DNA from 3 places in the Kribbella sp. NPDC026611 genome. Region 2 is predicted to be linked to each of the others. Evidence: riboswitches for the same ligand, from Rfam matches in the RefSeq annotation. Region 2 holds a riboswitch; each other region holds the start of a gene.
What was found. Region 2 has a riboswitch for ZMP and ZTP ahead of AB0E69_RS19590 (glycine hydroxymethyltransferase). Riboswitches for the same ligand answer to the same signal wherever they lie in the genome.
Positions count from the first base shown of each region.

Region 1: linked by a shared signal. The riboswitch ahead of AB0E69_RS06490 (bifunctional 5,10-methylenetetrahydrofolate dehydrogenase/5,10-methenyltetrahydrofolate cyclohydrolase) and the one ahead of AB0E69_RS19590 (glycine hydroxymethyltransferase) in region 2 are both predicted to bind ZMP and ZTP.
Region 3: linked by a shared signal. The riboswitch ahead of AB0E69_RS28295 (5-aminoimidazole-4-carboxamide ribonucleotide transformylase) and the one ahead of AB0E69_RS19590 (glycine hydroxymethyltransferase) in region 2 are both predicted to bind ZMP and ZTP.

Region 1 is NZ_JBEZYC010000002.1:69,328-73,299, forward strand. It holds gene AB0E69_RS06480 (prephenate dehydrogenase) at 1-592, opposite strand, end outside; gene aroH (chorismate mutase) at 599-967, opposite strand; gene AB0E69_RS06490 (bifunctional 5,10-methylenetetrahydrofolate dehydrogenase/5,10-methenyltetrahydrofolate cyclohydrolase) at 1,032-1,904, opposite strand; ZMP/ZTP riboswitch at 1,923-2,008, opposite strand; gene AB0E69_RS06495 (NUDIX hydrolase) at 2,022-2,552, opposite strand; gene prcA (proteasome subunit alpha) at 2,633-3,487, opposite strand; gene prcB (proteasome subunit beta) at 3,526-3,972, opposite strand, start outside.
Region 2 is NZ_JBEZYC010000004.1:515,231-519,202, reverse strand. It holds gene AB0E69_RS19595 (acyl-CoA dehydrogenase family protein) at 83-1,687, shown strand; ZMP/ZTP riboswitch at 1,685-1,766, shown strand; gene AB0E69_RS19590 (glycine hydroxymethyltransferase) at 1,795-3,261, shown strand; gene AB0E69_RS19585 (DHA2 family efflux MFS transporter permease subunit) at 3,254-3,972, opposite strand, start outside.
Region 3 is NZ_JBEZYC010000007.1:304,080-308,051, forward strand. It holds gene AB0E69_RS28285 (exo-alpha-sialidase) at 1-394, shown strand, start outside; gene AB0E69_RS28290 (MoaD/ThiS family protein) at 395-658, shown strand; gene AB0E69_RS28295 (5-aminoimidazole-4-carboxamide ribonucleotide transformylase) at 672-1,547, opposite strand; ZMP/ZTP riboswitch at 1,564-1,640, opposite strand; gene AB0E69_RS28300 (class I SAM-dependent methyltransferase) at 1,639-2,358, opposite strand; gene ilvD (dihydroxy-acid dehydratase) at 2,415-3,972, shown strand, end outside.

The DNA.
Region 1 (3,972 bases), on a different contig from region 2:
CGAGGGTGCCGGCCGCGAGCGCCGACATCAAGTGCGGGAGGTGCGACACCCGGGCGACGCCCAGGTCGTGGTCCTCCACGGACATCTCGACCGTCCGCGCGCCGCAGGCCTCGGCGAGTCGTCGTACCAGCTCGACGGCGTCGGGCGAGCTGGTCTCGTGCGGCGTGATCGCCCAGGTCGCGCCGTCGAACAGGTCCGCGCGTCCGGCGAGCGGGCCGTTCCGCTCCGAGCCGGCCATCGGGTGACTTCCGACATACCGCGTCAAATCCACTGTCAGATCACCGGTCAGCCCGCGGGCGTCGGCGAGCGGCTTGGACTTCACGCTCGCCGCGTCCGTCACGATCGCGTCGGTCTGCTCGAGCTGCTCCGCGATCACCGCGCCGACATGGTCCGGCGGTACGGCGACCACGACCAGCTGCGGCTCGATCTGGACCAGCCGCGAGCCGGCGCCGATCCGCTCGGCCATCAGCGCACTGTCCGGGTTGGCGTCGACCAGCTCGACGACCACGCCGAGCCGGGCGAGGGCCAGGCCGATCGACGTACCGATCAGGCCGGTGCCGACGATCCGAACCGGGCCGCGCAGCTCAGGCATCGACACTCACTGGGCACCCGTGAGATCCGGCCGCAGCGCGGTCGCGCCGTGCAGGTAGACGTGCTGGATCTTGTCCCGCGACCGCGACGACTCAGTGTGCACCATCAGCCGCACCACCCGCGGCAGTGCGTGCGGGACCGGGATCTCCTGCATGCACATCAGCGGTACGTCGGTCAGTCCGATCTGCCGGCCGGCGACGGCGGGGAACTCCGACCGCAGGTCCGAGGTGACGGTGAACAGGATGCTGATCAGGTCCTCGTTCTCCAGCTCGTTCGCCTCCAGGACCGCCCGCACCAGCTCCGCCGTCCGGTCGAGCAGGTGTTCCCGCTCGTCCACGTCGAGCTGGGTGGCACCCCGGATCGCCCGTACCGCCACGTCTTCGCCTCCCTGCCCGTCGCTGGATCCTCGCTGGATCGCGGCTGGATCGTCTTCCCAAACCTTAGGCCAGAGTCGCCACAGCGTGGACATCCGTCTCGGATTGTGCCACGGCGGCATCGACGGTCTGCTCCAGCAGCAGGGCGATCGTCATCGGCCCGACGCCGCCCGGGACCGGCGTGATCAGCCGCGCCACCTGGGCCGCTTCCTCGAAGTGCACGTCGCCGACGTTGCCTTCGTTGTACCCGGCATCGATCACGACCGTGCCCGGCTTCAGCCAGTCGCCGCGGACGAAGTTGGCCTTGCCGACCGCGGCGATCACGACGTCGGCGGTCCGGACGATCGCGGGCAGGTCGACCGTCCGTGAATGCGTGTAGGTGACGGTCGCGTTCGATGCCAGCAGCAACATCCCGGCCGGCTTGCCGAGGATCGGGCTGCGGCCGATGACCACGGCGTGCGCACCTTGGAGTGGTACGTCGTACGCCTCCAGCAGGCGCATGATCCCGCCGGGGGTTGCCGACCGGAAGCCGGGGTCGCCGAAGGCCATCGCAGCGAAGGATCGCATCGTCACGCCGTCGACGTCCTTGGCCGGGTCGATCGCCTCGAACGCCGCCCGCTCGTCGATCTGAGCCGGCACCGGGTGCTGGAGCAGGATTCCGTGCACGGCCGGGTCGCTCGAGAGCTTGTGAATCTCGGCGACGAGCTCCTCGGTGGTCGTCTCGGCCGGCAGTACGACGCTGCGGGACGCGATACCCGCCTTCTTCGAGCGGTTCTGCTTCATCCGCACGTACGTCGCGGACGCCGGGTCGTCCCCGACCAGCACCGTCGCGAGACACGGCTGGACGCCGGTCTTCTCGACCAACTCCGCAGCCCGCTCGGCGGCCCGCGTCACCATCGCGGCCGCCAGCTCGGTCCCGACCATCAGTTCAGCAGTCATCGCGCACTCCTCAAGTGAGCCAAGTGCCCAGGCGCGCGGCGAAGCCGGTTCGGCAGACCGTTTCCCGGTGGTAGTCCACCTCAACGCCAGTCGCGGTCCTTGGTCGAGGATACCGGGCTACAACAGGCCGGCGTGGTCGAGGGCGAGGTAGGCGGCGTCGATGCCGGTCATGGCGCCCGGCGTACGCAACTCGGTCCGGAGGGCGTCGACGGTGAGCTCGACCGGTACGCAGTCCTCGGCCTCGTCGAGCTGTTGCTTACCCTCGGGCCGGCAGCCGCGGGCGATCGCGACGTACTTGCGGAAGGTCGACGAGGCACCTGACCACTGCCAGCCGACCACGTCGAGGGTCTCGCAGGTGTAGCCGGTCTCTTCCTCGAGCTCGCGGGCGCCGGCGATCGCCACGTCCTCACCGGGCTCGACGAGGCCGCCGGGCAGGTTGGTCACCACCCGGTCCGGGCCGGCGCGGAACATCCGGATGGTCACGATCCGCCCGTCCGGCGTCAGCGGCAGGACGGTGATCCCGGCCGAGATCCCGTCCTCGGACTCCGGCCCCATGACGTCCCACTCGACCTCACGCCCGTCCGGCATCCGGTAGCGGCGCAGCCTGACGGTCAGAAACCGCCGAAACCCCGGCTCCTCCCCCAGCAACTCCCAAGGCTCAGGATCCGCGGGACGAGATGACTCAGCCGCCACGTATTCCGTGACGGCTGAGTCCTCTGGTTGTTCCGTCACAGCGGGCGGTCGTCCTCGGGGTTCTCCGGTGGGGCGATGGGCGCGTCGTCCGCCGGTGGCGCGACGGCAGCGTCGTCGGACGAAGTCGCGTCCTCGGACGTCGCGCTTGCCGAATCAGCGGTGTCGTGCTCCACGGTCGGGCTGGTGTCGGGGCGGGACTCGGAGAGGATGCGGGCGAGGGTCTCCTCGGAGATCCGCTTGAACTTGCGCACCTGGCTCCGGGTCCGGTCGAGCACCGCGACCTCGAGCTGGTCGGGCGTCAGCTGCCGGACGTCCGTGCCGTCGTGCCCGAGGGCGTCCACCGCGAGCCGGAGGGCCCCGGCCAGGGAGATGCCGTCCTGGAAGTGCTCGCCGATGTAGTCCGCGACCTGATCGGCCGGGCCGCCCATCACGGCGTACCCGCGGACGTCCGCGATCGAGCCGTCGTAGGTGAGCCGGTAGATCTGGTCCTCGGCCGTCGAGCCGCCGACCTCGGCGACCAGGATCTCCACCTCGAGCGGCTTCTCACCTCCCGAGGAGAAGATCGCGCCGAGGGTCTGCGCGTACGCGTTGGCCAGCGCGCGGCCGGTGACGTCGCGCCGGTCGTACGAGTACCCGCGCATGTCCGCCAGCCGGACGCCGGCGATCCGCAGGTTCTCGAACTCGTTGTAGCGGCCGACGGCGGCAAACGCCATCCGGTCGTAGATCTCGGCCACCTTGTGCAACGCGGGCGAGCGGTTCTCCGCGACGAACAGGATGCCGTCGGCATACTGCAGCGCGATCGCGCTGCGGCCCTTGGCGATGCCTTTCCGGGCGAAGTCCGCCCGGTCCCGCATCAGCTGCTCGGGCGAGACGTAAAAGGGAACGCTCATCGAAGGTGTCGTCCTCTGTCAGTCGATCGGGTCAAGGGTCACGTCAGGGAGGCCGCGGCCGGACCGTCGGGACGCTCGTGCCGCTGCGCCCAGGCCGCGTCGACGAGCGCCGCCACCTCGTCCTCGGGCAGCCGCCGGTAACCGTCCGCGGTGACCACGCCGACCACCGGGAAGATCCGCCGCAACATGTCCGGACCACCGGTCGCCGAGTCGTCGTCGGCCGCGTCGATCAGGGACTGGATCGTCATCGTGACGCAGTCGGTCTCGGACGCGTCCTCGCGGTACAGCTTCTTCAGCGCGCCGCGGGCGAACAGCGAGCCCGAGCCGACGCTGTGGAAGTGGTGCTCCTCGTAGCGGCCGCCGGTGGCGTCGTAGGAGAAGATCCGCCCGCCCTTGATGTCCTCGTCGTAGCCCGCGAACAGCGGCACCACGGCGAGTCCCTGCATCGCCATCGCCAGGTTGCCCCGGATCAGCGCGCTGAGCCG
Region 2 (3,972 bases):
TCCTGCGAACCCATCCGAATGAGAGGGAGCTCCCACCCGTGGGTCCTGCCCCTGAACGTGCCATACCGCTTACCGTACTGACATGGCGGACCCATTCGCGGTAACGAACCAGCCTCCCCCACTCCGGGGCGTGAACTTCTTCACCCGCGACGTGGCCCTCGGTGACGCTGTGCGGCCGTACGCCGACCTCGCCGGCCACCCCGGCCTGCAGCTGATCGGCGAGCTCGCCGGCTCCGAGGAGGCCCGCGCGCACGCGCTGCCGGCCAACCAGAACCCGCCGGTACTGCGGACGCACGACCGCTACGGGAACCGGATCGACGAGGTCGAGTTCCACCCGTCGTGGCACTGGCTGATGGCGCAGGCCGTCGGCTTCGGGCTGCAGGCCGCGCCGTGGACCAGCGAGGCGCCCGCGCCGCACCTGACCCGGGCGGCCGGGTTCTACCTGTGGTCCCAGGTCGAGCCGGGGCACGGCTGCCCGATCTCGATGACGTACGCCGCGGTGCCGGCGCTGCGGGCGGACGAGGCGCTGGCGAAGGAGTGGATCCCGCAGCTCGCGTCGACGGAGTACGACGTACGGCGGTTGCCGGCCGCGGCCAAGTCGGGGGTGCTCGCCGGCATGGGGATGACGGAGAAGCAGGGCGGGTCCGACGTCCGGGCGAATCAGACGACGGCGACGCCGGTCGGGGACGTGTACCAGCTGAACGGGCACAAGTGGTTCTGCTCGGCGCCGCAGGTGGACGTGTTCCTGGTCCTCGCGCAGGCGCCGGACGGGCTGAGCTGCTTCGTCGTACCGCGGGTGCTTGCCGACGGCAACCGGAACCCGTTCGCGCTGCAGCGACTGAAGGACAAGCTGGGCAACCGGTCCAACGCGTCGTCCGAGGTCGAGTTCCACGGCACCATCGGCTACCGCCTCGGCGACGAGGGCGCCGGCGTCCGCACAATCATCGAAATGGTCGCCGCCACCCGGCTCGACTGCGTGCTCGGCTCGGCGGCGCTCCAAAGAAGAGCCCTCGTCGAGGCAATCTGGCACACGAAGCACCGGAGCGCGTTCGGGGGGCTGCTGGCAGACAAGCCGGCGATGCAGAACGTGCTGGCGGACCTTTCACTGGAGTCGGAGGCCGCGACGGCCCTGGGGATGCGGCTGGCAGCAGCCGTCGACAGCGGTGACACAGCCTTTCGGCGGATTGCGCTTCCGTTGGCTAAGTTCTGGGTGTGTAAGCGGACGCCGTTCATGGTGGCTGAGGCGCTGGAGTGTCTCGGGGGGAACGGGTACGTCGAGGAGTCCGGGCTGCCGCTGCTCTACCGGGAGTCGCCGTTGAACTCGATCTGGGAAGGATCCGGGAACGTGAACGCGCTCGACGTACTGCGGGCCCTGCGCAGGCCCGAGTCGCTCGAGGCGTGGTTGCTCGAGGTTGGCGCCGTACAGGGGGCGGACGCGCGGTTGGACGCCGCGGTCGAGGACGTGCTGCAAGCGCTTGCTGACATCGAGAACGCCGAAGCCGGTGCGCGACGGCTGGCCGCGCAGATGGCCCTGTGCCTGCAAGGTTCGCTGCTGATCAGGCACTCCACGCCCGCGGTCGCGGACGCGTTCGTGGCGTCCCGCCTGGCGAAGGACTGGGGTGGCGTGTTCGGGACCTTGCCAAGGACGACGCCCTTCCAGGAAATCGTCGAGCGCGCGATAGGGTGAGCCTGTCGCGACTGGCGCGCTGAGGTGGATAACCACCGGGGAGCGAAACCCGTCGGCACCGTGCGCCTGGGTGCCTTCGACCCACTGCAACCGCAGGAGAGACAACGATGCCTCAATCCACCGACAACGCCGCATCCTTCGACGCCACCGCCGCGTCGGCCGCGTACAACAACGCGCTGCAGGTGATCGCCGCGGTCGAACCGACCATCGCCGGCGCGATCAAGGCCGAGCTGGCCGACCAGCGGTCCTCGCTCAAGCTGATCGCGAGCGAGAACTACGCCTCCCCCGCCACGCTGCTGACGATGGGCAACTGGCTCTCGGACAAGTACGCCGAAGGCACCATCGGGCACCGCTTCTACGCCGGCTGCCAGAACGTCGACACCGTCGAGCAGACCGCGGCCGACCACGCCCGGGCCCTGTTCGACGCACCGCACGCGTACGTCCAGCCGCACTCCGGCATCGACGCGAACCTGGTCGCCTTCTGGGCGATCCTGGCCCAGCGGATCGAGTCCCCGGCGCTGGCCGAGGCGGGCGCCAAGCACGTCAACGACCTGACCGACGACGACTGGACCAAGCTCCGCAAGGCGCTCGGCGACCAGAAGATGCTCGGCATGTCGCTGGACGCCGGCGGTCACCTGACCCACGGTTTCCGGCCGAACATCTCCGGCAAGATGTTCAACCAGCACTCCTACGGCACCGACCCCGGGACCGGGCTGCTCGACTACGACGAGGTGGCCCGCAAGGCGCGCGAGTTCAAGCCGCTGATCCTGATCGCCGGCTACTCGGCGTACCCGCGGAAGGTGAACTTCGCGAAGATGCGCGAGATCGCCGACGAGGTCGGCGCGACGCTGATGGTCGACATGGCGCACTTCGCCGGCCTGGTCGCGGGCAAGGTCTTCACCGGCGACTTCGACCCGGTCCCGCACGCGCACGTCACCACGACCACCACGCACAAGTCGCTCCGCGGCCCGCGCGGCGGCATGGTGCTCTGCCAGCCCGAGTACGCCGACTCCGTCGACCGCGGCTGCCCGATGGTCCTGGGCGGCCCGCTCAGCCAGACGATGGCGGCCAAGGCCGTCGCGCTGGCCGAGGCGCGGCAGCCGTCGTTCCAGGAGTACGCGCAGAACGTCGCGGACAACGCGGTCACGCTGGCCGAGGGTCTGATGAAGCGCGGCGTGAAGCTCGTGACGGACGGCACCGAGAACCACCTGGTCCTGCTGGACGTCTCGTCGTACGGCATCACCGGCCGGCAGGCCGAGTCGGCGCTGCTGGACGCGGGCATCGTCACCAACCGAAACGCCGTACCGCGCGACCCGAACGGCGCGTGGTACACCTCCGGGGTCCGGATCGGTACGCCGGCCCTCACCACGCGCGGGTTCGGCGCCGACGAGTTCGACCGGACCGCCGAGCTGATCGTGGACGTGCTGTCCGCGACCACGCCGACCACCACGTCCGCGGGCGCACCGTCGAAGGCGAAGTACGTGCTGGCCGACGGCGTCGCCGACAAGACCAAGGCGGCCTCGGCCGAGATGCTCGACAAGCACCCGCTCTACCCGGGCCTCGAGCTCAACTAATAGTCACAGACTGCCCGTCGTCGGCTTGCCGAGGGCGGGCAGTCTTCTTTGGCATCAGTACGGCGGCAAGGACCGCGCCGGCCAGCGCAATGGCTGCGGAGACCCACATCGTGGTGTTGAGGCTGTGCAGGAACGCGTTCCGTACGTCGTTCAGCAGGTCCACCGAGCCCGTCTTCGCGGCGACCGCGAGCCCGCCGCCGAGGCTCTTCTCGACCGCATCGGCCGCCTGCGGCGGAAGGGCGGTGGTGTCGACGCCGTGCCGGTAGACCGAGTTCAGGACAGTCCCGAGGACGGCGACCCCGACCGTGCCGCCGACCTGGCGGAACGCCTGGAGCAGACCCGACCCGGTGCCCGCCCGCTCCGGATCGAGGACGCCGAGCGCGGCGTTCATTGCCTGCGGGATCGAACATCCGAGGCCGAACCCGACCACGACGAACCACGTCGCGGTGTACCCGTACCCGGTCCCGAGCTCGGTGAAGGCGCCGAGCCCGAAGCCGGCCGCCATCACCACGAACCCGATCAGGACGACCAGCCGGGTCCCGAGCTTCGACTCGGCCAGCTCGGCCAGCTTCGCTCCGAGCGTCATACCGCCGATGAACGGCAGCAGCTTCAAACCCGTGTGCAGCGCGTCCGATCCGTTGATGCCCTGGAAGTACTGCGGCATCGTGAACAGCAACCCGAAGATCGCGAACACCGAGACCGTCAGCAGCA
Region 3 (3,972 bases), on a different contig from region 2:
GTCGGACGACGGGGGCGCGGTCTGGAAGTCGATCGCGGACGGGCTGCCGTCGGACTTCGGGTTCCCGATCGTGGTGCATCCGCACGAGCCCGCGACGGTCTACGTCTTCCCGCTGGTCGCCGACGCGAACCGGATCCCGACCGAGGCGAAGTGCCGCGTCTACCGCTCGCGCGACGCCGGGTCGACGTGGGAACCGCTGACGAACGGGCTCCCTGACGAGTCCTACGTCCCGGTACTGCGGGACGCGATGACCGTCGACGCCGCGGACCCGGCCGGCGTGTACGTCGGCACGCGCGACGGCTGCGTCTACGCGTCCGCCGACGCCGGCGACAGCTGGGTCGAGGTCGCCAGGCACCTGCCTGACGTGCTGACCGTCCGCGCAGCGGTGATCTGATTGGTCGCGGTACGCCTCCCCACGGTCCTCCGCCCCTTCGCGGGCGGAGCCGACCGCGTCGAGGCCGCCGGCACGACAGTCGCCGAGGTCTTCGCCGCCCTGGACCCACCCCTCCGCCGCCGCCTCACCGACGAACAGGGCGCAGTACGCCGCCACGTCAACGTCTACCTCGGCGACAACAACATCCGCGACCTCTCGGGCCTCGACACTCCCGTGTCCGAGGGCGACGAACTGATGATCCTCCCGAGTGTCGCCGGCGGCTGACAGGCCTGCAGTTTCAGTGTCTGAAGAGGCGGACGGCGGTGGGGGTCCAGGTGATGCCGTGGTCGGCGCAGGCGGTGGCGATCTCGGGGGAGCGGATGGAGCCGCCGGGTTCGGCGATGTGGGTGACGCCGTACCGGGCGGCTTCTTCGACGTTGTCCGCGAAGGGGAGTGCGCCGTCCGAGACCATCGAGACGTCGGTCAGGGGAACGCCCGCACGTTGGGCCCAGACGGCAGCTTTCTCGCCGGCGAGGCGTGTGCAGTCGACCCGGGACTGCTGGCCGGCGCCGATGCCGATGGTCATCCGGTCCTTGAGCATCACCACGGTGTTGGACTGCGTGTAGCGGGCGACGATCATGCCGAGGAGGACGTCGTCCGGAAGCGTGCGGGGCAACGGCAGTTCGTCGCGCTGCTGGGTCAGCCGGACGCCGTACATCTCGCGCACTTCGTCCGCCGGCGGCTCGAAGTCCGGATCGGCCTCCAGCACGAGGTAGGTCCCGCGCTTCTTCGCTGCCAGCACCTCGACCACGCCAGGCTCGTACCCCGGCGCGATGATCCCGTCCGACACCACTCGCCGCAGTACATCGGCCAGCTCCGCGTCCACCGGCTGCGACACTGCCACGAAGTCGCCGTACGACGACTTCGGATCCGCGTCCCGCGCCCGCCGATAGGCGTCCGTGACACTGTCGCCCAGCGCGGCACCTGCCGGCGACACGTGCTTGTAGGACGCGGCGGCCGGTACGCCGAACGCCTCACCAGCCTCCCGCACCAACTGCCACCCGGTCACGGCATCCAGCAGGTTGATGTACGACGGACTGCCCGCCCGCACGCTGATCGGACCAAGCTCGGCCGACGCGGACTGATGTGGATTACTCCCGTAGCGCAACTCCACGCGACACCTCCAGGGAAGGAAGCGCCCAGGCGGACGACGCCCCAACTGTTGCTCCCCGGTGGTAACCCACCTTCGCCAGTCGCAGTACGCCCTAGCTTAGTGGCGGCCGCGGACGACGATCAGGTGGGCGGCTTCGGTGAAGGGGGGTGCCGTGCCAGTCGGCGTCGACGGTGGCGGTGAAGCCGGCCTGGCCGAGGGCTGTTGTCAGCGCGTCCGCCGAGCGGAAGTACAGGGTGTTGCGGTAGATGCGGTCGGAGCCGTTGGGGAAGACGTTGTGGGCGTCGAAGACGACCCGGCCATCAGGAGCGACCTCGATCAGGTCTAGCCATTCGGTGAGGTGGCCGATCGGAGTGTCGCGTTCGCCGTACGTTGCCTCGCGGGTCCACGACTCCCAGGCTCGGGCGGACGGGTTGCGGGACTCGAACGCAAAGACGCCGCCGGGGCGGAGGGCGGCGGCGATCGCGGTCAGCGCCGTTCCCAGGTCGGCGATGTGCATGAGCGTGTTGCCGGTGCACACCACCAGATCCACGTCGCCGGTGGGTTCGATGGCGTGGTGATCGCCGCAGGTCCAGGTGACAGGGCTCGGCGTACGGCGGGCGTAGTCGAGCATCGTGCGGCTCGGGTCGATGCCGATCACCTCGCGACCCGGGCGCGCGAACGAGCGGGTGAGCAGTCCGGTACCGCAGCCGAGGTCGAGGATCTTGCGGGCGTCGAGCGAGTCCGCGAGGGCGCGGTAGTACGCGTGATCATCGCCGTCGGGGTTGTCGAGGTCGTAGAGCTCGACCAGCTGTTCGTCGCCGTAAGGGTCCACGCTCGCAAGCTTGGAGGTACGGCGCCGTGCGCACCAACCGGTTTAGTGTGGGCTGCATGGTCGATGTGAAGCCACGCAGCCGGACAGTGACCGACGGCCTGGAGGCCACCGCCAGCAGAGGAATGCTGCGCGCGGTCGGCATGGGCGACGACGACTGGGCCAAGCCGCAGGTCGGCGTCGCGTCCAGCTGGAACGAGATCACCCCGTGCAACCTCTCCCTCGACCGGCTCGCGAAGGCGGTCAAGGACGGCGTGCACGCGGCCGGCGGGTACCCGCTCGAGTTCGGGACGATCAGCGTGTCCGACGGGATCTCGATGGGTCACGTCGGCATGCACTACTCGCTGGTCAGCCGCGAGATCATCGCGGACTCGGTCGAGACGGTGATGGAGGCCGAGCGCCTCGACGGCTCGGTGCTGCTGGCCGGTTGCGACAAGTCGCTGCCCGGCATGCTGATGGCTGCCGCGCGGCTCGACCTGGCGAGTGTGTTCCTGTACGCCGGCTCGATCATGCCGGGCAAGCTCGGCGACAAGGACGTCACGATCATCGACGCGTTCGAGGCGGTCGGCGCTTGCCTGCGCGGGCTGATCACGCAGGACGAGGTCGACGCGGTCGAGCGGGCGATCTGTCCGGGCGAGGGCGCGTGCGGCGGCATGTACACCGCGAACACGATGGCGGCGTCCGCCGAAGCGCTCGGGATGTCGCTGCCCGGTTCGGCTGCTCCGCCGGCGGTCGACCGGCGGCGGGACGGCTATGCGCGGAAGTCCGGCGAGGCGGTGGTCAATCTGCTGAAGAACGGCATCACGGCACGGCAGATCCTGACGACGGAGGCTTTCGAGAATGCGATCGCCGTGGTGATGGCCCTGGGAGGTTCTACCAATGCGGTTCTGCATTTGCTCGCCATCGCCAGGGAAGCGGACGTGCCGCTGACGCTGGACGACTTCAACCGGGTGGGCGAGCGAGTGCCGCACCTGGGGGACCTGAAGCCCTTCGGACGCTATGTCATGAATGATGTGGACCGCGTCGGCGGCATCCCCGTGGTGATGCGGGCGCTGCTCGACGCCGGGCTGCTGAACGGCGACTGTCTGACCGTCACCGGCAAGACGATGGCGGAGAACCTGGCCGACATCGCCCCGCCGGACGTCGACGGCACGATCATCCGGGCGCTGGACAAGCCGATCCACCACACCGGCGGCATCACCATCCTGCACGGTTCGCTCGCGCCCGACGGTGCGGTCGTCAAGAGCGCCGGCTTCGACTCCGACGTGTTCGAGGGCACGGCACGCGTCTTCGACGGCGAGCGGGCCGCGATGGACGCCGTACCGGACCTGAACCCCGGCGACGTGGTCGTGATCCGGTACGAAGGGCCGAAGGGCGGCCCCGGGATGCGCGAGATGCTCGCGGTTACCGGCGCGATCAAGGGCGCGGGCCTCGGCAAGGACGTCCTGCTGCTCACCGACGGCCGCTTCTCCGGCGGTACGACGGGACTCTGCGTCGGCCACGTCGCGCCCGAGGCCGTCGACGGCGGGCCGATCGCGTTCGTCCACGACGGCGACCGGATCACCCTCGACGTGCAGCACCGCACCCTCGACCTGCACGTGACCGCCGACGAGCTCG